Regions from separate parts of the Ascidiaceihabitans sp. genome, predicted to be linked through region 1. Evidence: riboswitches for the same ligand, from Rfam matches in the RefSeq annotation. Region 1 holds a riboswitch; each other region holds the start of a gene.

Region 1 (3,268 bases):
GATGACAGTTCAGGAAGCGCTTCAACGCCCATCGTCATTTTGTCGTCTAGCGTCTTCCAGCCTGAAATGCCCGTGTAACCGACCATATGGTCCTGAAGCTTAAGCGCCAGCATCATTTCTGTCAGGTTCACGTCGTTGGATATCGCGGCCTTTGGTGGTGTTGCAAATGTGACAGTGCGGCCGCAGCTTTGCACCGTGGTTTGGGCCATGGCAGTGCTTGCCAGGGAAAGGGCCATCAAAGCCGTAAATGCGAGTTTCATGTTTGGGGGTCTTTCATTCGGGAAGGCTAAAGGAAAAGTGGGACGCGCCACTCAGGCTGAGGTTTTCGCGTTGTGCGACGACCTGAAACGTATCCGTCACAAGTTGGTCTGAAAGCAAAGCCTGTGGGGGGCCGAAGCCTTGCGGGTATCCGTCTTTCAGGATCAACACATCATCACAGACGTGAGCGGCCATGTTTAGATCATGCAAAGAGACGACAATGGTCAGGCCCAGTTTTTGAATCAACGCAATGACTTCAAGCTTATGACGGACATCGAGGTGGTTGGTAGGTTCATCAAGGATCAGAACCTGCGGTTCCTGTGCCAAGGCCCGCGCGACCATGACCCTTTGTCTTTCACCCCCCGATAAAGTGCTGAAATCCCGATGGGCCAATTCAAGAAGGTTGAGCTGTTCAAGGACGCCGTCCACGACGTTTTCATCTTTCTTGCCAACTGCGGCAAAGCCTGACCGGTATGGCGTTCTGCCCAAGCGAACGATCTCTCGTACCGTTAGGTCAAATGCGGATGCCTGTTCTTGCAGCACGGCGGCGATCCGTGTTGCCGCGTCACGCGCAGTCAGTGACCAAATGTCTTGGCCACCGACCAGCACCTGACCCGTTTGAGGCTTTTGAAAGCGATACAGCAACCGCAGCAGAGTGGACTTTCCAGCGCCGTTTGGACCGACAACGCCCAACACGCGCCCTGCAGAAATGGTGAAGGTCGTGGAATGCAGAACGGGTTGGGATGATCTGGCGGGCGTCCAACTGACGTCCCGCACGGCAAGATCAGCGGCCTTCATGATGCGCGAACAGCGTTGGCTTCGACCGCAATTATCGCGGCAGGCACACGCGCCAATGTAGAGGTGCGCAGTTTGCCAGGTCGATCCAGAGACGAACACCATCCATCATGTAAATGGGCATATTGCGTGGCAAAACTGACAAGATCATCCACATCCACGGCAGGATCAATGTCGCCAAACAGATAGGTCGCTTTGCGACTGCCGTGATAGGCAACCGTACAGGGCCTATCGCAGCCCGCCATGCAGGCAACGCCCGAAATTTCAAAATCGTCCGCGATTGCGTCCCCTGCGTTTTGGATCGCTGTTCGAAGCTTTTCGATCAATTCATAGCCGGGCCGACATTCAGTGCCTTTATGTCGGCATGATGTGCAAATCGTTATTTTATGGGTGTGCTCTTTGTTCATATCGCCCTCCGCGATGATGCGGGGTGCCGGGCAGATGCATATTCAGGTCAGGGAAATCCCATGCCGCCATCATAACCTCCGAACCAGAATCCCCGTCTGGGTTGAGTTGCATTGACGGCACCAAAGCGCCGCTTGATGGCAGGTCTCCTGACTTGCGGATCAGCGTTTCCCCGAACCTTCCCAAGCCCTACAGGCCCAGTGGTTTTTATCGAGGTCACTCACCGCTCACAGTTGCGGGGGCAGTTACGGATTTGGCGCTTTGAGCTTGGCCTCACCGTATTCCCTTTTCATTCCAGGCGCGTGTAAGACGACTGGAAACCATCTTCTTCATCCTTGCGATAGTCACGTTCCAAGGTCAATCAAAATGCAGGCACATTGCTTTTATAAAGCGACATCAAGACGTGAACGGGGCGCGTGGGGTGTCACTCATATGGATCAGGTCAGGGTTTAAAGGTCTCTAACACAGTTTCCGCATCGGTCTCGGGATTGACGATACAAAGCCTGAACACCATCTCGCCGCGCCATTTCGTGGGCAAACACAGCAGGGCACCAGAATGGCAGCGCATCGCCGATGTCTTCCCCATCCAGTTTCCGGGCATAGCGGTGGACTGCGTAAGTGGCCCAAGCAATCGGCCCCGGCGCATTCGCATCACCAATCAGTTTGACTGATTTGATCCCGGCGTCGGCCCATTCTGCCTCGCGCGTTTTCAGATCGTTGTAGACGGCGTTGTTTTCCAAGCGCGAAGACACAAGCAGAACCCCGTCACATCTTCTTTAAAGTGGGACGGGCCAGAACATTCTTCCCATGTGCCCTGCGCCAAATCCCAAAGGTCAGGTAGGTTGCGGTTCATATCGACAAATTCGCGCACCTCGGCATTCGAAAACCCAAGCTGCCCGATGGTTTCGTCCAATGACAGGCCCAATGTCCATCGGCCCAAATAGGATGTCGTAGCGGAGATCACGCACGGGGAAGCTGCTGTTGGAAAGCTGCTGTGTTTGCAGTCGTGACAGAATAACGGCTTAGGGTGGGCTTAAATCTTTTGCGACGCAGGGACGCCGGGGTATCCCCATTTCGAGATCGACTGCGTTGCGTGATCAATGAAGGTATCCACGGATAAAACCGACCGTGCGCCGTGTGGGATCACGAACCCCAATCGCATAGGGCGGTGCGTGCCCTCCAATGGAATAAACCGCAATTCGCGCCCGTCAGGTGACAGGTCTGAATGGGGCCGGATGTTGGCCATGGAAAATCCGAAACCATTCGCCACCAAAGACCGCATTACCGCCATATCGCGTGTCCGTTCCACGATTTTCGGGGCGACAGAAGCCTGTTCAAAAATGCTAAGGAAATAGGTGCTGCTGATCGGCAGATCGAGCAAGACCATTGGATGGTTCGCCAACATTTTGACCGAGACGGATTTGTGATCTGCCAAAGGATGATACCCCGACACGACCGCATACAACGGCAGTGAGCGGACAGGGATGAACTCCAGATCAGGCGGAATTTCCAGATCATACGTTAAGGCCACGTCAATTTCAGCGCATCTGAGCTTTTCGATCAGTGTCTCTTGGTCACATTCAAATTGTGAAACCTGTACGTCGGGATGAGCGTCTTGAAACCTGCGCCGGATTGCGGGCAACAACACCTGCACAAACGTCAAAAGACAGCCGACATTCAGCGGGCCTTGCACGTTGCCCGATATGGTGCCCGCAAGCCGGTTAAGACCTTCGGCCTCGTTCAGAACCCGGCGCGCCTGATCCATGAATTGCCGGCCTGCCTGCGTCAATCTTAGGCCGTGGGCGTGTTT
Region 2 (3,268 bases), on a different contig from region 1:
AAACGACAACACCACAAGGTCTGCCGGGCTTTGCCCGAGGTCCATGGGGGTTTCAGATTCCTCTAACCCGTGGCTTTCACGAAAGACGACGTGCACAGCATTCTACCCGATCAAAGCCGCGCGAATGGCGTCGGGGTTCACGTCGTCATGTTCGGCGATGACAACCAAACGCCCACGTCGCTCTGATGCGCCCCATGGTTGGTCGTATTGCTGACGCACGCGCGCACCGACGGCTTGAACGAGCAGTCGCATGGGTTTGCCTGTGACGGCCGCATAGCCTTTGACGCGCAGGATGTTTTGATCCTTGGCCATGGCTTCGATGCGGTTGACCAACTCGGCGGGATCGCTGACTTCGGGGATGTCGACCACGATGGATTCAAAGTCGTCGTGTTCGTGGTCGTGGTGCCCATCGTGATGGGACGGACGCGCGTCCATGTCGTCTTCGGCGGCGGCTTCTAGTCCAAGGATCACGCGGGGGTCCACGATGCCCTCGGAAATTTCCACGATGGGAAGCGGACGGGGGGCTTCTGCGTCGATCACCGCACGGGCTTTGGCAATGCCGTCAGCGCCGGCCAGATCGGTTTTGGTCAAAAGGATGATGTCGGCGCAGGAAATCTGGTCCTCGAACACTTCGGACAGGGGCGTTTCATGGTCTAGGCTGTCGTCGGCTTCGCGCTGGGCGTCGACGGCTTTGACGTCAGGGGCGAAACGGCCATCGGCCACGGCCTCTGCATCTGCCAAAGCGATCACGCCATCGACGGTGATTTTCGAGCGGATATCGGGCCAGTCGAACGCCTTCAGCAAAGGCTTCGGCAAGGCCAGACCGGAGGTTTCGATCAGGATGTGATCGGGGCGGGGCTCCAGCGCCATCAGGGCTTCAATGGTCGGGATGAAATCGTCTGCGACTGTGCAGCAGATGCAGCCGTTTGACAGTTCCATGATGTTTTCGGCGGGGCAATCGGGGATCGCGCAGGATTTCAGGATGTCGCCATCCACGCCTACATCGCCAAATTCATTGACGACCACTGCAAGGCGTTTGCCTTGCGGGTTCTGGATCAGGTGCTTGATCAGTGTTGTTTTGCCCGCGCCGAGAAAGCCTGTGATGACGGTGACGGGAAGTTTTGAAAGATCGCTCATTTGGCGGCGTCCTCTGGCAGGTTCAGGGGGGGGATTCGGGCAACGCAGTTCTTGCGGAAATGTTCAGGGCGTTCGCGCCATGGCACAAACCCGTCAGCGGCGTTGTAGTAGCGGGTTACGCCATCGGTGACGATTTCGACCTGTGTTTCGGGGTCAAGATTGCCATAAACATAGGCGTAGCGGTTGCCGCCGCGCATCATGATGTTGCACCCACCTTGGCAATTGGTGAAGCACTGCGTGGGGCGCACGGTGACATGCGCGGGCAGGTCTTCTTTTAACATGGCCTCATATAACAAGTTGCCGGGGCGCAGCGCATCATCTTCGATGGCGCGGCCCATTTTGCAGGTCGTACAGACCAATAATTCCACTGGTTCTAAAGTCGTTTCAGTCATTCCATAGCCTTTGTGTTCTGGCTGGAAAGAGCAGGGTCATCCGAAACCTCGAAAGAGGCTCGCATGCCCGGAACACCCCGTCCGGTTCGCGTTTCAGTTCTGCTGGCAGGTCTCCCGGCTTGCGGATTTGCGCATTCTGCGCGCGGTGCGCCCTACCTTCCCAGCAAAAGCCAGTGGTGTGGGGCGACCTCTCCGGTCACGGTCGCGGGGGCGGCTGCGCTTTGCGAAATTTCGCGTATCGCATTCCCTTTTCACCTGTCCTAGAACAGGAACCAACGGGTTAGGCTTTGCGCCTGCGTGCCCTTATTGTCAAGCACAACAGGAGTCTTCCATGATCGACGAAAACACCCGCCACACCGAGAAGATGAAAAAGATCAAAGCAGCGCGCGATCGGATGATGGAAACCAAGACCGAGGAAAAGGGTTTGATCGTGGTGCATACGGGGCCGGGAAAAGGGAAGTCTTCCAGCGGTTTTGGGATGATAATGCGCTGTATTGCCCATGAAATGCCGTGCGCTGTGGTGCAATTTATCAAGGGCAATTGGATGACGGGGGAACGTCAGTTTCTGACGGAACGCTTCGCGGATGAATGTAAGTTCATTGTTTCTGGCGAAGGGTTTACATGGGAAACTCAGGACCGTGAACGCGACATTGCAGCGGCCAAGGCAGGCTGGGAGCAGGCTAAAGAGGTGATCCTAGACCCGAACATACAGTTTGTGCTGCTCGACGAGATCAACATCGCCCTGCGCAACGACTATCTGGACATCGACGAGGTGGTGGAGTTCTTGCAAACGCAAAAACCGTTCATGACCCATGTGGTTTTGACAGGGCGAAACGCAAAAGAGGAGTTGATCGAGGCGGCGGATATGGTGACCGAGATGGGGAACGTGAAACATCCGTTCCGTGATGGAATCAAGGCGCAGAAGGGTGTGGAGTTTTGAGCACTCCTTTTGATCTTGTGGTTTGGGACTTTGACGGCGTCCTGAATGCGAACATCGTTGATGGTCGATTTGTATGGGTGGATCAGATCGAAGCAGATCTAGGCGTAAACCGCGAGCGCTTCCAAAACTTTGTGTTCCGATCCGGTTTGATCCAGGATGTCGTTGCGGGACGGCGCGATTTGCTCGAAGTGGTTGCAGATTGGATCACTCGGGAACGCTTGAAAATCGACGCAGATGCGTTTCTGGACTATTGGTTTGAGCATGATGCGTTGCCCGATCCACAGGTAATCGATTGGCTCAAAGGTTACGGTGGACGCAGTGTGATTGGCACAAACAATGAAGCCCGCAGAGCCGCCTACATCGAAAATCAGATGGGGTTCGGTGCACATGTCGAAGCTGTATTTGCATCTGGACGAATGAAAGTCGCCAAACCGGATCAGGCCTTTTTTGAACAAATTGAAACTTGGAGCGGGACCTCTGGCGATAAAATCCTGCTGGTCGATGATACACTAAAGAATATAGAGGCCGCACAGGCTAAAGGATGGCAGGGCCTGTATTTCACTCCTGAAACGCGAAACCATCTGCCAGCATTGCTTGGGCTGGAGGTGTGACCAAAGCCATCATGATCCAAGGCACCGGCTCCAACGTTGGGAAATCCATGTTGGTGGCGGGGTTGTGCCGCGCAGCCCAGCGACGTGGGCTGTCTGTTGCCCCGTTCAAACCGCAGAATATGTCGAACAATGCAGCGGTGACCTCGGATGGGGGTGAAATTGGACGGGCGCAGGCCTTGCAGGCGCTG
Region 3 (3,268 bases), on a different contig from region 1:
GGTATTTTCGGACGGCTCGAAGAAGAATTGGTCGCTTGTCGCGCCGCAGGCATCCCATATGAGATCATCCCCGGTGTGCCATCAGCCTGTGCCGCGGCGGCCGCAGCCGGTATTCCGCTGACCCGTCGCCTGACCGCGCGGCGCGTGCAGTTTATCACGGGCCATGATGTGGCCGGACAATTGCCGGAAGACATGAACTTGGCCGCATTGGCCGACCCCGAAGCGACCACAGTCGTCTTCATGGGCAAGCGCACTTTTGGACGTTTGGCCACGATGCTTGTCGAACACGGCCTTCCCGGCGAAACCGATGTTCTGTTTGCCGAAGGAGTCTCGACCCCCGACCAGACGCTGACCCGCACAACAATCGCCGCTTTGGTCGAGACGTTGAAAGGTGAATTGGCGACCTCGCCTGCCTTGATCCTCTATGGACCATTGGCGGAAGATTACGATGCGTGAGTTGACCTTGATCGGCATCGGCACGGGCAACCCCGACCATGTGACGTTCGAGGCCGCAAAAGCCATCGCCGCCGCCGACACCATCCTGATACCGCGCAAAGGTGACAAGAAATCCGACTTGGCCGACTTGCGTCATCAGATCATCGCCAAAGTCGCACCGGATTCAGCGCCGAAAATCATCGAATTCGACATTCCCGCACGCCGCGCTGACGGCGATTACATGGAAGCGGTTGATTTGTGGCACGACGCCATTGCACTGGGGTGGCAAGCAGCCGCACAAGATGCGCCCCGTGTGGCCTTGCTGGTTTGGGGCGACCCATCGCTATACGACAGCACCCTGCGCATCGCCACGCGCCTTGACCCGATGCCCGACATCAAGGTCGTGGCAGGCATCACAACGCTGCAAGCCCTAACCGCGGCCCATGCTATTCCTGTCAACGAGATTGGTGCCCCTTTTGTTGTCACAACAGGCCGTCAGTTGCGCGATCATGGCTGGCCAAAAGGCGCGGACAGCGCGATTTTCATGCTGGACGGGCATTGCGCGTTTCAAACCCTGCCTTTGGAGGATTTCGACATCTGGTGGGGTGCCTATCTGGGTATGGAGAATCAGGTGATCCGGTCAGGCCCCTTGCAGGAGGTTTGCGCCGACATTCTTGCCACGCGTGCAGCAGCCCGTGCGGCACATGGATGGTGTATGGACGCATATTTGTTGCGCAAACGCCGCTGAACGACGTCACGCCGTCGCAGATGTCACTTGCGCCACCGTGGCCCCAAGCGTTACGGCTAAAGGGCTTGGTTTTTGTGCGTGCAGTCTATCGCTGCACGGCCAAACGAAGAGGGAATTGGGTAAGGGTGCAAATCCAAAGCTCAAGCCGCCCCCGCGACTGTAAGCGCAGAGCGGATCTCAACGATACCACTCGGGCCGAGATGGCTTGGGGAAGGTCGGGATCCGCAACGACACGTGAGCCAGGAGACCTGCCGGGCACAAATGAAACAAACGCTGTCGGGTGTGACAGCAAGGAGAAGACGAAGATGACGACAACAACAGCAGCAACACTTGTATCCGCCCCACAATCCCGTTCTGCCATGATCCCTGCGCTTTTTGCGCTGGTTCTGGGTGCAGGCATTCTGGTTCTGGCCGGTCACGTTCAAGCCGCAGCTTTGCATGACGCCGCCCATGACGTGCGCCACGCGACAGGCTTCCCCTGCCACTAAGGCAGATGCTTAACAGTTGATGTGCTAGACGCTTTCGCCGCTTCGGGCGAAGGCGATTTTTTGTTATACAAATCAATGGACTATCCGATATGTTCACACGTATCCTGACCAGCGCCCTGTTTGCAGGTGCGGCTGCCGGACTTCTTATTGCTTTGATGCAGTATATTTTTGTTCAACCCGTTTTGCTGCATGCCGAACTGTATGAGGGCGGCGATCTGGTTCACTTCGGTGCCGCCCCGGTGTCCGCCAGTCAGAACCTGCCCGGATTTGACCCTGTGCGTGACCTGCTCAGCGTTATGTTCACGATGCTGGTCTATTGCGGTTACGCCTTGGGTCTCGTTGCATTGATGAGCATCGCACAAGAACGTGGTGCTGTGATCACTCCGACAAACGGTATGATCTGGGGCGTGGCGGGGTTTGTGGCAGCACATCTGGCACCGGGCTTTTCCTTGGCCCCTGAAGTTCCCGGCGTGGCCGCTGCAGATGTTGCGGCACGCCAGATGTGGTTTTTCCCAACGGTCGCTGCAGCCGTCGCGGCCATGTGGCTGTTGGCTTTTCACCGCAACGCCAAGGGCATCGCCGCCGCGGTCGTTCTTTTGGCTGCTCCGCATCTGATTGGCGCACCGGAACCGGACACATTTGCAGGACCGGTCCCCACCGAATTGGGCGCGTTGTTTGCCGCCCGTGCATTGGGTGTTGGACTGGCTGCTTGGGTCATTCTAGGGACACTTTGCGCCTATTTCTGGTCTTCCGAAGCGGAGGCTGCGTGACTTATGGATCGTCGCATAATGATGCTGGTGATCGGTTTGGTGTTTGGCACGGGATTCGGGTTTTTGATGGCCGCGTCGCAAGGCATCACCCTGGACGGCCATGACCATGCAACTGGTCATGGCGGCAACCACGATCATGCCGCGATGGCCCCTTTGGCAATCCCAGCGCAAAACGCGCCAACGTTGGCCGCTGAGGTGTTCAAAGACCCCGTGGTGGGTTGGAACCTGAAGCTGACCGTCACCAACTTTGCCTTTTCGCCTCAAAATGCAAGCCTTGACCACGTGCCCGGCGAAGGTCACGCCCATGTCTATGCCAATGGCGAAAAGCTGGCGCGCCTTTATAGCCCTTGGTTCCATCTGGATCATTTGCCAGAAGGCGACGTGACGTTGGACGTTACCCTGAATGCCAATTCTCATCAGGAACTTGCGGTAGACGGCGTTCCTCTGCGCGTGTTTGTGCCTGTTAAGAACTAACCGTTAGACGCGGTACAGAAAACGCGGCGCGGTCCCATCGCGCCGCTCAAATCCGCAGGCGGAATAAGCCGCTTGGGCCGCGACATTGTCTGGCGTCGTGCCCACCATCACATATTTGCAACCTTGGGCTTGGGCGTGTTCAACGCATCCCACAATGAGCGCTTTGCCAACCCCCATGCCACGCAAACCTTCACGCACAAACATGTGGTGAATGTCATAGCCACGTGCGCCGAATTGCAACTGCGCCAAGGGCAACATCGTGGCGTATCCCACCAGCGTGTCACCGTGTTCCGCTACGATGATATGAACCCATTGCTGCGCCTCTTTTTGCAACGTTTCGAGGTCCAGCGTCG

Evidence for each region. Region 1 has a riboswitch for cobalamin ahead of ABJL60_RS10990 (DUF1636 domain-containing protein). Riboswitches for the same ligand answer to the same signal wherever they lie in the genome.
Region 2: linked by a shared signal. The riboswitch ahead of ABJL60_RS14985 (DUF1636 domain-containing protein) and the one ahead of ABJL60_RS10990 (DUF1636 domain-containing protein) in region 1 are both predicted to bind cobalamin.
Region 3: linked by a shared signal. The riboswitch ahead of ABJL60_RS15055 (CbtB-domain containing protein) and the one ahead of ABJL60_RS10990 (DUF1636 domain-containing protein) in region 1 are both predicted to bind cobalamin.

The regions. Positions count from the first base shown of each region.
Region 1 is NZ_JBDWQO010000011.1:57,080-60,347, reverse strand. Features, by position in the region: gene ABJL60_RS11000 (ABC transporter substrate-binding protein) at 1-260, opposite strand, end outside; gene ABJL60_RS10995 (ABC transporter ATP-binding protein) at 274-1,056, opposite strand; gene ABJL60_RS10990 (DUF1636 domain-containing protein) at 1,053-1,460, opposite strand; cobalamin riboswitch at 1,580-1,798, opposite strand; gene ABJL60_RS10985 (hypothetical protein) at 1,908-2,210, opposite strand; gene ABJL60_RS10980 (hypothetical protein) at 2,168-2,422, opposite strand; gene ABJL60_RS10975 (LysR family transcriptional regulator) at 2,492-3,268, opposite strand, start outside.
Region 2 is NZ_JBDWQO010000015.1:85,180-88,447, reverse strand. Features, by position in the region: gene cobN (cobaltochelatase subunit CobN) at 1-96, opposite strand, end outside; gene cobW (cobalamin biosynthesis protein CobW) at 103-1,137, opposite strand; gene ABJL60_RS14985 (DUF1636 domain-containing protein) at 1,134-1,529, opposite strand; cobalamin riboswitch at 1,616-1,821, opposite strand; gene cobO (cob(I)yrinic acid a,c-diamide adenosyltransferase) at 1,861-2,469, shown strand; gene ABJL60_RS14975 (HAD family hydrolase) at 2,466-3,080, shown strand; gene ABJL60_RS14970 (cobyric acid synthase) at 3,077-3,268, shown strand, end outside.
Region 3 is NZ_JBDWQO010000015.1:99,509-102,776, forward strand. Features, by position in the region: gene cobA (uroporphyrinogen-III C-methyltransferase) at 1-456, shown strand, start outside; gene cobF (precorrin-6A synthase (deacetylating)) at 449-1,183, shown strand; cobalamin riboswitch at 1,233-1,454, shown strand; gene ABJL60_RS15055 (CbtB-domain containing protein) at 1,489-1,671, shown strand; gene ABJL60_RS15060 (CbtA family protein) at 1,761-2,441, shown strand; gene ABJL60_RS15065 (hypothetical protein) at 2,445-2,915, shown strand; gene ABJL60_RS15070 (GNAT family N-acetyltransferase) at 2,919-3,268, opposite strand, start outside.